One region of the Allobosea sp. ANAM02 genome, then DNA from elsewhere that is predicted to be linked to it. Evidence: predicted binding sites of a transcription regulator. Region 1 holds the regulator's gene; each other region holds the start of a gene.
What was found. The regulator LexA, encoded in region 1, represses DNA repair genes until DNA is damaged. The targets are predictions, from matches to a motif close to TGTTCNNNNTGTGTTCNG.

Region 1 (4,148 bases):
GTTGGCTAAAGGAATGAGCATGATGTCATCCGAAAACCGGTTCCCACTTTTCGGCATCATGCTCTGATGGCGCTCACCCCGGTTCCCGTCGCGCGCAAGGCGCTGCTCGACAGCATTCCGGGACCGGCCGAGGCGGAAGCCCTGCCGCTGGCGCAATGCGCCTGGCGGGTGCTGGCCGGCGAGGTCAAGGCGCTCAGGACCCAGCCGCCCTTCGCCAATTCCGCCATGGACGGCTATGCCGTGCGCGGCGACGAGATGGCGGAAGGCGTGTCGCTCTCGGTGATCGGCGAATCCGCTGCCGGCCGGGCCTATGAGGGCGCCGTCGGACCGGGAGAAGCCGTGCGCATCTTCACGGGCGCGCCGATGCCTGAGGGCGCCGACACCATCCTGATGCAGGAAGATGCCGACGGCGTCGGAAGCCCGGTCATCCGCGTCCGTGTGCCGCCTGCCAAGGGCAAGTTCCTGCGCGCCGCGGGGCTGGATTTCCACGAAGGCGACGTCCTGCTCTCCGCCGGCCGCGTGCTCGACAGCGCGGCGCTCGGCCTTGCCGCCGCGATGGGGCATCCGACCCTGCCCGTCCGGCGCAAGCCGCGTGTCGCGATCCTCGCCACCGGCGACGAACTGGTGTCGCCCGGCGAGCCGGTCGGCCGCGACCAGATTGTCGCCTCGAACTCGTTCTCGCTGGCCGCGCTTGTCGAGAAGGCCGGCGGCACCGTGCTCGATCTCGGCATCGCCCGCGACGACCATGCTGATCTGGCCAGCAAGATCGCAAGGGCGAGCGAGGCCGATGCCGATGTGCTGATCACGCTGGGCGGTGCCTCCGTCGGCGCGCATGATCTCGTGCAGGAGGCGCTGACGCGCGCCGGCATGGCGCTCGGCTTCTGGAAGATCGCTATGCGGCCGGGCAAGCCGATGATGACCGGGCGGCTCGGCCGGATGGTCGTGGTCGGCCTGCCGGGCAACCCGGTCTCCTCGATCGTCTGCGGCCATCTCTTCGTCCTGCCCCTGATCGAGGCGCTGCTCGGCATCGCCGATGCCGATCGCGACCGCAGCATCCCCGCCATCCTCGGCCGCGACATGCCCGGCAATGACGAGCGGGAAGATTACCTTCGCTCGGAGCTCGCGCTGACGCCGGAAGGCTGGCTCGCGACGCCCTTCGACCGGCAGGATTCCTCGACGCTCGGCACGCTGGCGCGGGCGCAGGCCCTGACGATCCGCCCGGCCCATGCCGCCCCGGCCAGGAAGGGCGATGCCTGCCGGATTCTGCCCTTGCGGTAGCAACTTGCGGAACACAAGCAGAACGCGTATGGTGTTCGTGCTTTGTTTCGAATCTGCGCTTTGAGGGGCTGGCGGCGACCATGCTGACACGCAAGCAACACGAACTCCTGCGCTTCATCCAGGAACGCTTGCGCGAAAGTGGCGTACCCCCCTCCTTCGACGAGATGAAGGACGCGCTCGACCTGCGCTCGAAATCCGGCATCCACCGCTTGATCATGGCGCTGGAGGAGCGCGGCTTCATCCGCCGTCTGCCGAACCGGGCGCGCGCGCTCGAGGTCATCAAGATGCCGGACGGGCTCGGCGCCCCGCAGCCGCGCCCGCGCTTCAACCCGGCCGTCGTTCAGGGCGGCCTGGGCGCGCAGCCGAGCGTCGCCAAGCCCCGGCCCGCGGCGGTCGAGGACGACAGCCGGCATGCCATCGCCATCCCCGTCATGGGCCGGATCGCGGCGGGCACGCCGATCTCGGCGATCCAGAGCCGCAGCCACACGGTCTCGCTGCCGCCGGACATGCTCGGCTCCGGCGAGCATTACGCGCTGGAAGTGCGGGGCGATTCGATGGTTGAGGCCGGCATCCTCGACGGCGACACGGTCGTCATCCGCCGGCAGGACACCGCCAATACCGGCGATATCGTCGTGGCCCTGATCGACGACGAAGAGGCGACGCTGAAGCGCCTGCGCAAGCGCGGCTCCTCCATTGCGCTTGAGGCGGCGAACCCCGCCTATGAGACCCGCGTGCTTGGGCCCGACCGGGTCAAGATCCAGGGCCGCCTCGTCAACCTGATGCGGCGTTACTGAAGGCGTTCCGTGTCGGGGGCGGGGTCGCTGTCGGCCGACGATGCCGAGCGTGCGGCGGTGGGTTGGTTGGCCGACGCCGCCGGACGAGCTTCGCGCCGGCGGCTCCATGGGCGCTCGGCATCGCTCGGCTCCGAGGTTCGGCTGCTCCACCCCGATGCCTTGCGATAGAGCGAGGTTGCGCCGTCGCGCGTAAGCGCCATCCGCTCGATCAGCCTGGCCTTGCAGGTCCCGCTCCAGGGGATCGCGGTGACGACGAGATCGGCCCGTAGGCAGTCCTCGATGATGGCGAGGCGCTCGCGCGTATAGGAAATCGTGCGCTTGTCGGCCGTCTGCGCGACGCAAGCCAGACGATCGCAGGCGATGCCGGCGCGCAATGTCGGATCGTCGGGTGAGCGGCTGTCGCCATCGGCCGCGAGCCATTGCTGCAGAACGAAGCGGCTGGGCTTTCCGGCGATGGCGAGGCGCCCGTCGGCGCCGCGCACGGCCAGACCCGAGCCGTCGCGCTCGATCAGGATTTCCGGCCGTTCCGGCTTGCCGGCGATGGCGACGCCGAAGACCAGCGGCACAGCCGCCAGCCATCGCCAGGCCGTCGTCCAGAGCGCAAGCCACAGTAACGCCATCGCGAAGCACGCCAGCACCGCGGGGCCGAAGGCCGCGACCGTCACGGTGGAGTGATCGATGGACGCGACCCAATGCGCGACCTTGAGCACCACGTCGGAAGCCAACCCCATCAGGGCCCAGGCCGGCCAGTCCAGTCCGAACGGATAGGCGAGCACGCCGAATACCGCCGCCGGCATCACGAAAAGCGAGACGAAGGGCAGCGCCATGGCGTTGCCGAGCAGGCCGAAGGGATTGAAGGTCTGGAAATGATAGGCGCCGAAAGGCGCGGTCGCGGCGGTCGCCAGCATGGTGGTGACGAGGATGCCGAGCGCCGCCATCCAGATCGATCCGAGCGGCCACGGCAACGCGGGCGGCGGCTCGCTGCGATCTCTCCTTTCCCAGCGCTCGGCGAAGGCGATCAGCGCCGCGACCGCGCCGAAGGACATCTGGAAGCTCGGCCCCAGCAGCGCCTCCGGCTCGCGCAGCAGCACGATCATGGCGGCGAGCGCGAGATTGCGCATGCTCAGCGCCGCACGATCGACCAGAATCGCCCCGAGCATGACCAGCGTCATGATCAGCGAGCGCTCGGTCGCGACATCGCTGCCGGAAAAGATGCAATAGGCGGTTGCGCCGATCATGGCCGCGACCGCCGCGAGCTTCTTGACCGGCCAGTGCAGCGCCACCGTCTGCGACAAGGCCAGCAGCGCGCGGACCAGCCAGAAGATGGTCCCGGCCGCCAGCACCATGTGCAGGCCCGAGATCGAGACGATGTGGTAGATGCCGGCGGCGCGCAGGTCGTTGTTCGTGGCTTCCGTGATCAGGCCGCGCTTGCCGGTGACGAGCGCGGCGGCAACCGCCCCGCCCTGCCCGCCTCCGACCTCGGCGATGCGCCTGGTCAGCGCATTGCGGGCGCGGTCGATCGTCACGTCGATGGCGAGACGCATCGGCATCGGAAAGGGCGCCGGCGCCAATGCGATCTTGCCGGAGACGCTGCCGACGGCGCCGATCCCGCGGAAGAAGGCATCGCGTCCGAAATCGTAGCCGCCGGCCCGCGCTGGCCCGGGCGGTGGCAGCAGACGCGCGGTCGCGACGATATGGTCTCCCGGATTCACCGAGCCCTGCCGGATATTGACGCGGACGCGCTTCGGCCTGGAATCGGCGGGGACATTGGCGAGATCGGTGACGAGCACGACGAGCCGTGCGCCCTTGTCGCGGACTTCGACGCTCTCGACGAAGCCCGAGAGCTTGCCGATGCGCGGCCGCTCCAGCATCGGTGCCGCGATATCGGCCGTGCGCCAGACCCCGGCGGCGAAGCCCGCGAAGGCAGCGGCCGCCGCGAGGCAGGCCATGGACGCGACGGGGCGAAAGCGCAGAGCGAAGGCCGCCGCACTGCTCACAGCCAGACCCAGAAGCGGGGCCCATAATGCCGGCTCACGATCGGCGGCAAAGTAGAGCAGGATGCCGACGCCCATTGCG
Region 2 (4,148 bases), 1.2 Mb from region 1:
CCTTCGATTCGCCTCCGCTTGCCGCGACCTATCTCGATGGCCTGAACGCGGCCCAGCGCCGCGCGGTCACGCATGGCGTCGGCGCAACCGCAGCCTCGCCGCTGCTGGTCATCGCCGGAGCCGGCTCGGGCAAAACCAACACGTTGGCACATCGCGTCGCCCACCTCATCGTCAATGGAGCTGATCCGCGACGCATCCTTCTGATGACGTTCTCGCGCCGCGCCGCTGCCGAAATGAAGAGCCGGGTCGAGCGCATCACGCGCAAGGTTTTGGGCGACGGCGCTGGCGTGCTCTCGGACGCGCTGAGCTGGGCCGGCACCTTCCATGGCATCGGCGCCAGGCTGCTGCGCGACTGCGCCGAGCAGATCGGGCTCGACCCGGCTTTCACGATCCATGACCGGGAGGATGCCGCCGACCTGATGAATTTGGTCCGGCACGAACTCGGTTTCTCGAAGACCGAGGCGCGCTTTCCGGCGAAAGGCACCTGCCTCGCGATCTACTCGCGCTGCGTCAATGCGGAGACTGCGATCGAGGACGTGCTGGGCCGGGCCTTCCCTTGGTGCGTCGCCTGGGCGGACGAATTGCGCCAGCTCTTCGGGACTTACGTCGAGGCCAAGCAGAACCAGAACGTGCTCGATTACGACGATCTGCTGCTCTACTGGGCGCAGGTCATGGCCGATCCCGATCTCGCCGCCGAGATCGGCGGGCGCTTCGACCATGTCATGGTGGACGAGTACCAGGACACCAACCGGCTGCAATCCTCGATCCTCCTGGCGCTGAAGCCGGATGGCGCCGGCCTGACCGTGGTCGGCGACGACGCCCAGTCGATCTACTCGTTCCGCGCCGCGACCGTCCGAAACATCCTCGATTTCCCGAAGGCCTTCTCGCCGGCCGCCGAGATCATCACGCTCGACCAGAACTATCGCTCGACCAGCGCGATCTTGGCCGCAGCGAACGGCGTCATCGATCTCGCCAGCGAGCGTTTCACCAAGAACCTTTGGACCGATCGTGCGACGGGTGCCCGGCCCGAGTTGGTCCATGTCCGCGACGAAGCCGACCAGGCCAGCTTCATCGCCGAGCGCGTGCTGGCCAACCGCGAGGAGGGCGCGACGCTGAAGCAGCAGGCCGTATTGTTTCGCGCCTCGCATCATTCCGGCCCGCTCGAGATCGAACTCACCCGGCGCAACATCCCCTTCGCCAAGTTCGGCGGGCTCAAGTTCCTCGACGCCGCCCATGTCAAGGACCTGCTGGCGCTGCTGCGGTTCGTCGAGAACCCGCGCGACCGCGTCGCCGGGTTTCGGCTCCTGCAACTGCTGCCGGGCGTCGGGCCGACATCGGCGCAGCGCGTGCTGGATCATATGGCCCAAGCCTCCGACGCCATCGCCGCGCTGGGAGAGGCTCCGGCACCGCCGCGTGCCGGCGATGACTGGCCGAACTTCCTCGCGGCGGTGTCCGAGCTGCGTTCCGGCCGGGCTGGCTGGCCGGCCGAGATCGAGCGGGCGCGACGCTGGTACGAGCCGCATCTCGAACGCATCCACGAGGATGCCTCGATCCGGCAGGCGGATCTGGTCCAACTAGAGCTGATCGCCGCAGGCTACCCTTCACGCGAGCGCTTCCTGACGGAGTTGACGCTCGATCCGCCTGACGCGACCAGCGACCAGGCGGGCGTGCCGTTGCTCGACGAGGATTACCTGATCCTCTCGACGATCCATTCCGCGAAGGGGCAAGAGTGGAAATCGGTCTTCGTGATGAACGTCGTCGACGGCTGCATCCCCTCCGACCTGGGAGTGGGCACATCCGAAGAGATCGAGGAGGAGCGCCGGTTGCTCTACGTCGCGTTGACGCGGGCGAAGGACGATCTTCATCTCGTCATCCCACAGCGCTTCTTTACCCACGGACAGGCCGCGACGGGAGATCGGCATGTCTATGCCAACAGGACGCGCTTCATCCCGAACGACTTGCTCTCGCGTTTCGAAAGGTGCTTTTGGCCCCACGCCTCCGACGTGCAACGCCCCCTTCCGGCGAGCGGTCCCCGCATCGACATCCGAGCACAAATGCGCGGCTTGTGGCGCTAGGTCCTGACTTGCAGGCCCGCCTTTCGCGGCTCCCGTCAGTTGCACTCAGATCGGATGCCGAAAGATTGGCCGAGGTCATGGGAGGCGCGATGAAATCCAGCTTGACTCTCCCGCTTGAGTTAAGCGAACAAATAGAGAACGAATCCTTCTCGACGGATCATCCGATTGCGGCCACAGCTCGCCCTTCGATCATTGCGCGACCAAATCGAACGGATCGAGGGGCGGGGACCCCGCGGTCGAACCGTCCTGCCGTTCGGCCTAGGCGTGGTCGATTCCCGCTTGCCGGGAGGCGGCTTGGCCCTTGGAGCGCTCCATGAGATCGCCGGCGGCGGCAACGGGGCGATCGACGGAGCTGCCGCGGCCTTGTTCAGCGCAGGGGTGGCCTCGAGAAGCCGTGGCAAGGTGCTTTGGTGCCTCACGCGCGCCGACCTTTTTGCGCCGGCGATCGCGCAAGCGGGTCTAATCCCCGACCGCGTGATCTATGTCGAGGCCGGAGATGACAAGACCGTGCTGGCATGCATGGAAGAGGGCCTGCGTCACGGCGGGCTGGGCTCGGTCGTCGGCGAAGTTGCTCGTCTGTCAATGACGGCGTCCCGACGTTTGCAGCTGGCCGCCGAAGGAACGGGGGCGATCGGCATCGCTTTACGACGATGGCGACGCGAGGTCGACGCCTCGGATTTCGGGCAGCCGACCGCGGCGATGACCCGATGGCGAGTGTCGGTCCTTCCCTCGACGGCGCTGCCGGTGCCCGGTGTGGGGCGACCGCGCTGGCTCGTCGAACTGATCAGGGCCCGGGCGGGGGACAGCGCGGATTTCGAGTTGGAGGCATGCGATGACACGGGTCGTCTCGGTCTTCCTGCCGAACTGGTCGATCGATCGGTTTCGGCGGATGGCTGGCGACGCGGCGCCTCAGCCTGAGATACCGCTCGTCCTCATAGTCCGCGACGGAAACCGGAGGTTGGTGCAGGCTGCGAACGCGGCAGCGCTCGCCGCCGGGCTTCGCGTGGGCATGCCCGCCACCAAGGCGCAGGCGCTCTTGCCGGGCCTGCTGGTCGAGGAGGCTGATCTCGCACTCGACGGCCGAGAGCTGGAGCGGTTGGCGATCTGGTTGCACCAGCGCGTCGCTCCCATCGTTGCGCCGGACCCGCCTGACGGCATCGTCATCGACACGACCGGCGCCGACCATCTCCATGGCGGCGAGGCCGACATGCTAGAGGCCATCGTCGGTCGGCTGGCGATGTCGGGCGTCGAGGCCAGGGCCGCGATCGCCGACAGCTGGGGGGCAGCCCATGCACTTGCCCGATATCTCTCTCGATCGACAGTGGTCACTGCGGTCGGACACGAAGCGGATCCGCTGCTTCCGCTGCCGCTGGAATGCCTGCGACTGCCTGGGAAGATATCCGCTGACCTGCGCGTTCTCGGCTTCGAGACCGCCGGCGACATCATCGCCCAGCCGCGCTCGCCGCTGACCCTCCGCTTCGGGCCGGAGATCGCCCGCCGATTGGCCCAAGCTCTAGGTGAGATATCCGAGCCCATCATCGCCATCCGCCCGCCTGATCTCATCGAGGTTCGCCGCGCCTTCGCCGAGCCGATCGGTGCGCCGGAGACGATCGCTCGTTACATCGGCAAGCTGGTGGCGCAGCTTTGCGATCGCCTCGAGGCGCGGGGTCTTGGCGCTCGGCGCCTCGATCTCGTCTGCCACCGCGTCGATCGCGGTCTTCAAACGGTTCGGGTTGGGCTCGCCAGGCCCGTCTGCGAGACTAGGCGGCTGACACGTCTGCTGTGCGAGAAGATCGAGGCGATCGAGCCTGGCTTCGGCATCGAGATCATGACTCTGGCAGCGACCTTGGCTGAGCCCCTCGAACGAAAGCAGGCGGCCACCTCCCTGGTAGAGGAGACCAGTGCGGACGTGTCCGGCCTCGTCGACATCCTCGCCAATCGCGTCGGTGAGCGGGCTGTCTATCGCATGGCCCCGGTGGCCAGCGACGTGCCCGAGCGATCCGTCCGGCGTGTCGCGGCGTTGACCGAGGAGACGGGAGCGATCTGGCCCGGTCACTGGCCACGCCCGGCGCG
Region 3 (4,148 bases), 750 kb from region 1:
CGCTAAACGAGTCTGGCTCACGACCGGCACAGCCCGTCGCGCCAGCACCGCCGCATCCACCGCCGGTGGCAGGTCTCCGAACTGCCCTGACCATGCGCCATCCAGCCGGGTCGCGATGAACGCATGCGCCACGGCAGCCGGCGCATTCCGCAGCAGCAGCGAACCCTGCAGCATCAGCGCCAGCCGCTCCGTCAACCGCCGCGCCTGCCCCTCGTTGCGCATCATCTCCGGCAACTCCGCCTCCAGACGCTTCAACGCCGCATCGTAGCGCCGGTCAGCTCCCGCCGCCGCCATCAGCTCCGCCCGCAGCACATCGACCGCCACTGCCTCGCGCGCCAGCGAGCGCAGCACGTCGAGGCAGATCACGTTGCCCGAGCCCTCCCAGATCGCGTTGAGCGGCGCCTCCCTGTAGAGCCGCGCCGTCGGGTTCTCCTCGATGAAGCCGTTGCCGCCATGGCATTCCAGCGCCTCCGTGACGACGGCCGGCGCCCGCCGCGTGATCCAGTATTTCGCGATCGGCGCCCCGACCCGCGCCAGCGAGCGCTCGCTTTCCGACGCCTCCTGCCGGTCGAGCGCCGCGAACAGCCGGAAGGCGAGCCAGGCCGCCGCCTCGGCCTCGATAGCTAGGTCCGCCAGCACGTTCTGCATGATCGGCTGGTCGATCAGCGCCTTCTGGAAGGCGCGACGATGCTGGGCGTGATGCGCCGCGAGCGACACCGCCATCCGCATCAACCCGGATGACGCCGCCGCGATATCGAGCCGCGAATTATGGTTCATCGACAGGCCCGTGCGGATGCCGCGGCCCGGCTCACCGATCAGATGGCCGATCGCTCCCCTGAATTCGACTTCCGAGGAGGCATTCGAGCGATTGCCGATCTTGTCCTTCAAGCGCTGGATCGCGACGCCGTTGCGCGAACCATCCGGCAGCCAGCCCGGCACGGCGAAGCAGGAAATGCCCTCGCCCGTCCGTGCCAGCGTCAGGAAGACGTCGGAATGCGGCACCGAGAAGAACCATTTCCGCCCGTGCAGCGACCATGTGCCGTCGCGATTATCCTCGGCCGTCGTCTGGGTCTGGCGCAGGTCCGAGCCACCTTGCGTCTCGGTCATCGCGGTGCCGACGGTCGCGCCCGTCTTGAGATGCGCCGGCCCCTGCTGCGGATCGTAACAATCGGACGTGATGAGCTTGCCCCACTGCTCCCACAGCGCGGCGTCCTGCTTCAGCACCGGCACGGCGGCATAGGTCATGCTGATCGGGCAGCAGATGCCGCTTTCAGCGCCGTACCAGAGATATTGCAGGGCAGCGCGCGCCACCTGCGCCCCGGGCTCCGGCCGGTTCCAGGCGAGCGCATGCGTCTCCTGCCCGATCGCGAGCCCCATCAGCTCGTGCCAGGCCGGGTGAAAGGCGATCTCGTCGATGCGGTTGCCGAAGCGGTCGAAGGCCTTCAGCTCGGGCGAGTAGCGGTTGGCGAGCCAGGCCAGCTCCTGCACATCAGCCGAGCCCACCGTCCGCCCCGCCTCATGCAGCCGCTCGCGCGCCCAATCGGCGCCGAAGGCCGCGACGATCCCCGGCAGCACCGGATCGGCGGCGAAGGCGTCGTAGCCGGCCAGCACCGGCACCTGGTTGATGATTTCCCAGTCGGGCCGGGTTGCATGATCCACCATTGCCAATCCTCCGATCCTTCTGCGCCGTCATCCCGGACAAGCCGCGAAGCGGCGCCGATCCGGGATCCATGCCTGAACCTGCATCGGCGGCGCTCAGGCATGGATCCCGGGTCTGCGCTTCGCTCCGCCCGGGATGACACCATCAAGCTTTCCGAGAAGGGGGCGCAATTCGGCTCCTGTCACCCTATATTGCCACCAGAACGAATCACGCACGAGCAGCGCACACCCTTGTCCGACGCAGACCCCTTTTCCGCTCCCCCGCCGCGCCCCGGCGGCCTCGCCGCGCGCGCAGCCGCGCAGCCGGCGGCCGGCTATCTCGCGGGGCTGAACCCGGAGCAGCGCCAGGCGGTCGAGGCGACGGAAGGCCCGGTTCTGGTGCTGGCGGGCGCCGGCACCGGCAAGACCCGCGTGCTCACCACCCGCATCGGTCACTTGATCTCGACCAGCCGTGCCTACCCGTCCCAAATCCTCGCCGTCACCTTCACCAACAAGGCGGCGCGCGAGATGAAGGAGCGCGTCGCCCATCTCGTCGGCCCGGTCGCCGAGGGCATGCCCTGGCTCGGCACCTTCCATTCGATCTCGGCCAAGCTGCTGCGCCGTCATGCCGAACTGCTCGACCTGCGCAGCGACTTCACCATCCTCGACACCGACGACCAGATCCGCCTGATGAAGCAGGTGATCCAGGCCGAGGGCATCGACGAGAAGCGCTGGCCCGGCCGCATGCTGGCCGGCTTCATCGATAGCTGGAAGAACCGCGGCCTGGCGCCCAAGGACGTGCCGCATGGCGAGGCCGCCGTCTTCGCCAATGGCAAGGGCGGCAAGCTCTACGCCGCCTATCAGGAGCGCCTGACGGCGCTGAACGCCGTCGATTTCGGCGATCTCCTGCTGCACTGCCTGACGCTGTTCCGCGACTATCCGGACGTGCTCCAGACCTATCACGACCGCTTCCGCTACATCCTCGTCGACGAGTACCAGGACACCAACACGGCGCAGTATCTCTGGCTGCGCCTGCTGGCCCAGGGCCGCCGCAACATCTGCTGCGTCGGCGACGACGATCAGTCGATCTATGGCTGGCGCGGCGCCGAGGTCGACAACATCCTGCGCTTCGAGCACGATTTCCCCGGCGCGACCGTGATCCGGCTGGAGCGCAACTACCGTTCGACCGGCCATATCCTCGCCACCGCCTCCAAGCTGATCGCCCGCAACGAGGGCCGCCTCGGCAAGACCTTGCGCACCGAGGACGCGCTCGGCGAGAAGGTCACCATCACCGGCGCCTGGGACAGCCAGGAGGAGGCCCGCCTGATCTCCGACGAGATCGAGGCGATGCAGGCGAACAAGCACAACCTCGCCGAGGTCGCGGTGCTCGTGCGCATCTCCGCCCAGATGCGCGAGATCGAGGAGCGCTTCGTCCAGGCCGGCGTGCCTTATCGCGTCATCGGCGGCCCGCGCTTTTACGAGCGCGCCGAAATCCGCGATGCGCTCGCCTATCTGCGCTGCGTGGTCTCGGCCACCGACGATCTCGCCTTCGAGCGCATCGTCAACGTGCCGAAGCGCGGGCTCGGCGACGCGACCGTCCAGCTCCTGCACAACCACGCCCGCGCCACCGGCTTCTCGCTGATGCAATCGGCCCGCGCCGCGGTCGAGAGCGACGAGTTGAAGCCCAAGGCCCGCACCGCGCTGCGCGAACTGGTCGACGCTTTCGGCCGCTGGTCGAAACGCGCCGAGCACATGCCGCAGGGCGAGCTGGCCGAGCTGGTGCTGGAGGAATCCGGCTATACCGAGATGTGGAAGAAGGACCGCTCGGCCGATGCCGCCGGGCGGCTGGAAAACCTCAAGGAACTCGTCCGCTCGCTCGACGAATTCCCGGACCTGCCGGCCTTCCTCGAGCACGTCTCGCTGGTCATGGATGTCGCCGATGGCGAGGCCGAGGCGCGCGTCTCGATCATGACGCTGCACGCCGCCAAGGGGCTGGAATTCGATACGGTCTTCCTGCCCGGCTGGGAGGAAGGCCTGTTTCCGAACCAGCGCGCCCTCGACGAGAGCGGCCGCGCGGGACTGGAGGAGGAGCGCCGCCTCGCCCATGTCGGCCTCACCCGCGCCCGCAAGAAGCTGAAGCTCTATTTCGCCTCGAACCGCCGCATTCACGGCCTCTGGCAGACCAGCCTGCCCTCACGCTTCATCGACGAATTGCCGGAGGAGCATGTCGAGGTCGAGCAGGCTCCGACCAGCTATTCGCAGGGCGGCTACGGCGCCTCGCGCTTCGACCGGATGGAGAGCTTCGGTTCGACCTACAACACGCCGGGCTGGCAGCGCGCGCAGGAAAACCGGGCCAGAAATGGCGGGTCCGGCAGCGGATTCTCGGAAAGCGGCCGCGGCTTCGGCCAAGGCAATTTCGGTGGCGGCTCGCGCCAGCGGGGACCGCTGCTGATCGAGGGCGAGCTGACGGCGAAATCATCCGGCGAATCCGCCTATGGCGAAGGCGCCCG

Region 2: the regulator LexA is predicted to act here: its motif matches at 2,199-2,216, upstream of OCUBac02_RS07550 (ImuA family protein).
Region 3: the regulator LexA is predicted to act here: its motif matches at 1,859-1,876, upstream of OCUBac02_RS09780 (ATP-dependent helicase).

What each region holds. Positions count from the first base shown of each region.
Region 1 covers NZ_AP022848.1:2,782,484-2,786,631, reverse strand. The annotation lists gene moaC (cyclic pyranopterin monophosphate synthase MoaC) at 1-9, shown strand, start outside; gene OCUBac02_RS13435 (molybdopterin molybdotransferase MoeA) at 67-1,278, shown strand; gene lexA (transcriptional repressor LexA) at 1,359-2,072, shown strand; gene OCUBac02_RS13425 (ComEC/Rec2 family competence protein) at 2,066-4,148, opposite strand, start outside.
Region 2 covers NZ_AP022848.1:1,571,015-1,575,162, forward strand. The annotation lists gene OCUBac02_RS07545 (ATP-dependent helicase) at 1-2,075, shown strand, start outside; gene OCUBac02_RS07550 (ImuA family protein) at 2,241-2,993, shown strand; gene OCUBac02_RS07555 (Y-family DNA polymerase) at 2,908-4,148, shown strand, end outside.
Region 3 covers NZ_AP022848.1:2,036,783-2,040,930, reverse strand. The annotation lists gene OCUBac02_RS09785 (acyl-CoA dehydrogenase family protein) at 1-1,662, opposite strand, end outside; gene OCUBac02_RS09780 (ATP-dependent helicase) at 1,891-4,148, shown strand, end outside.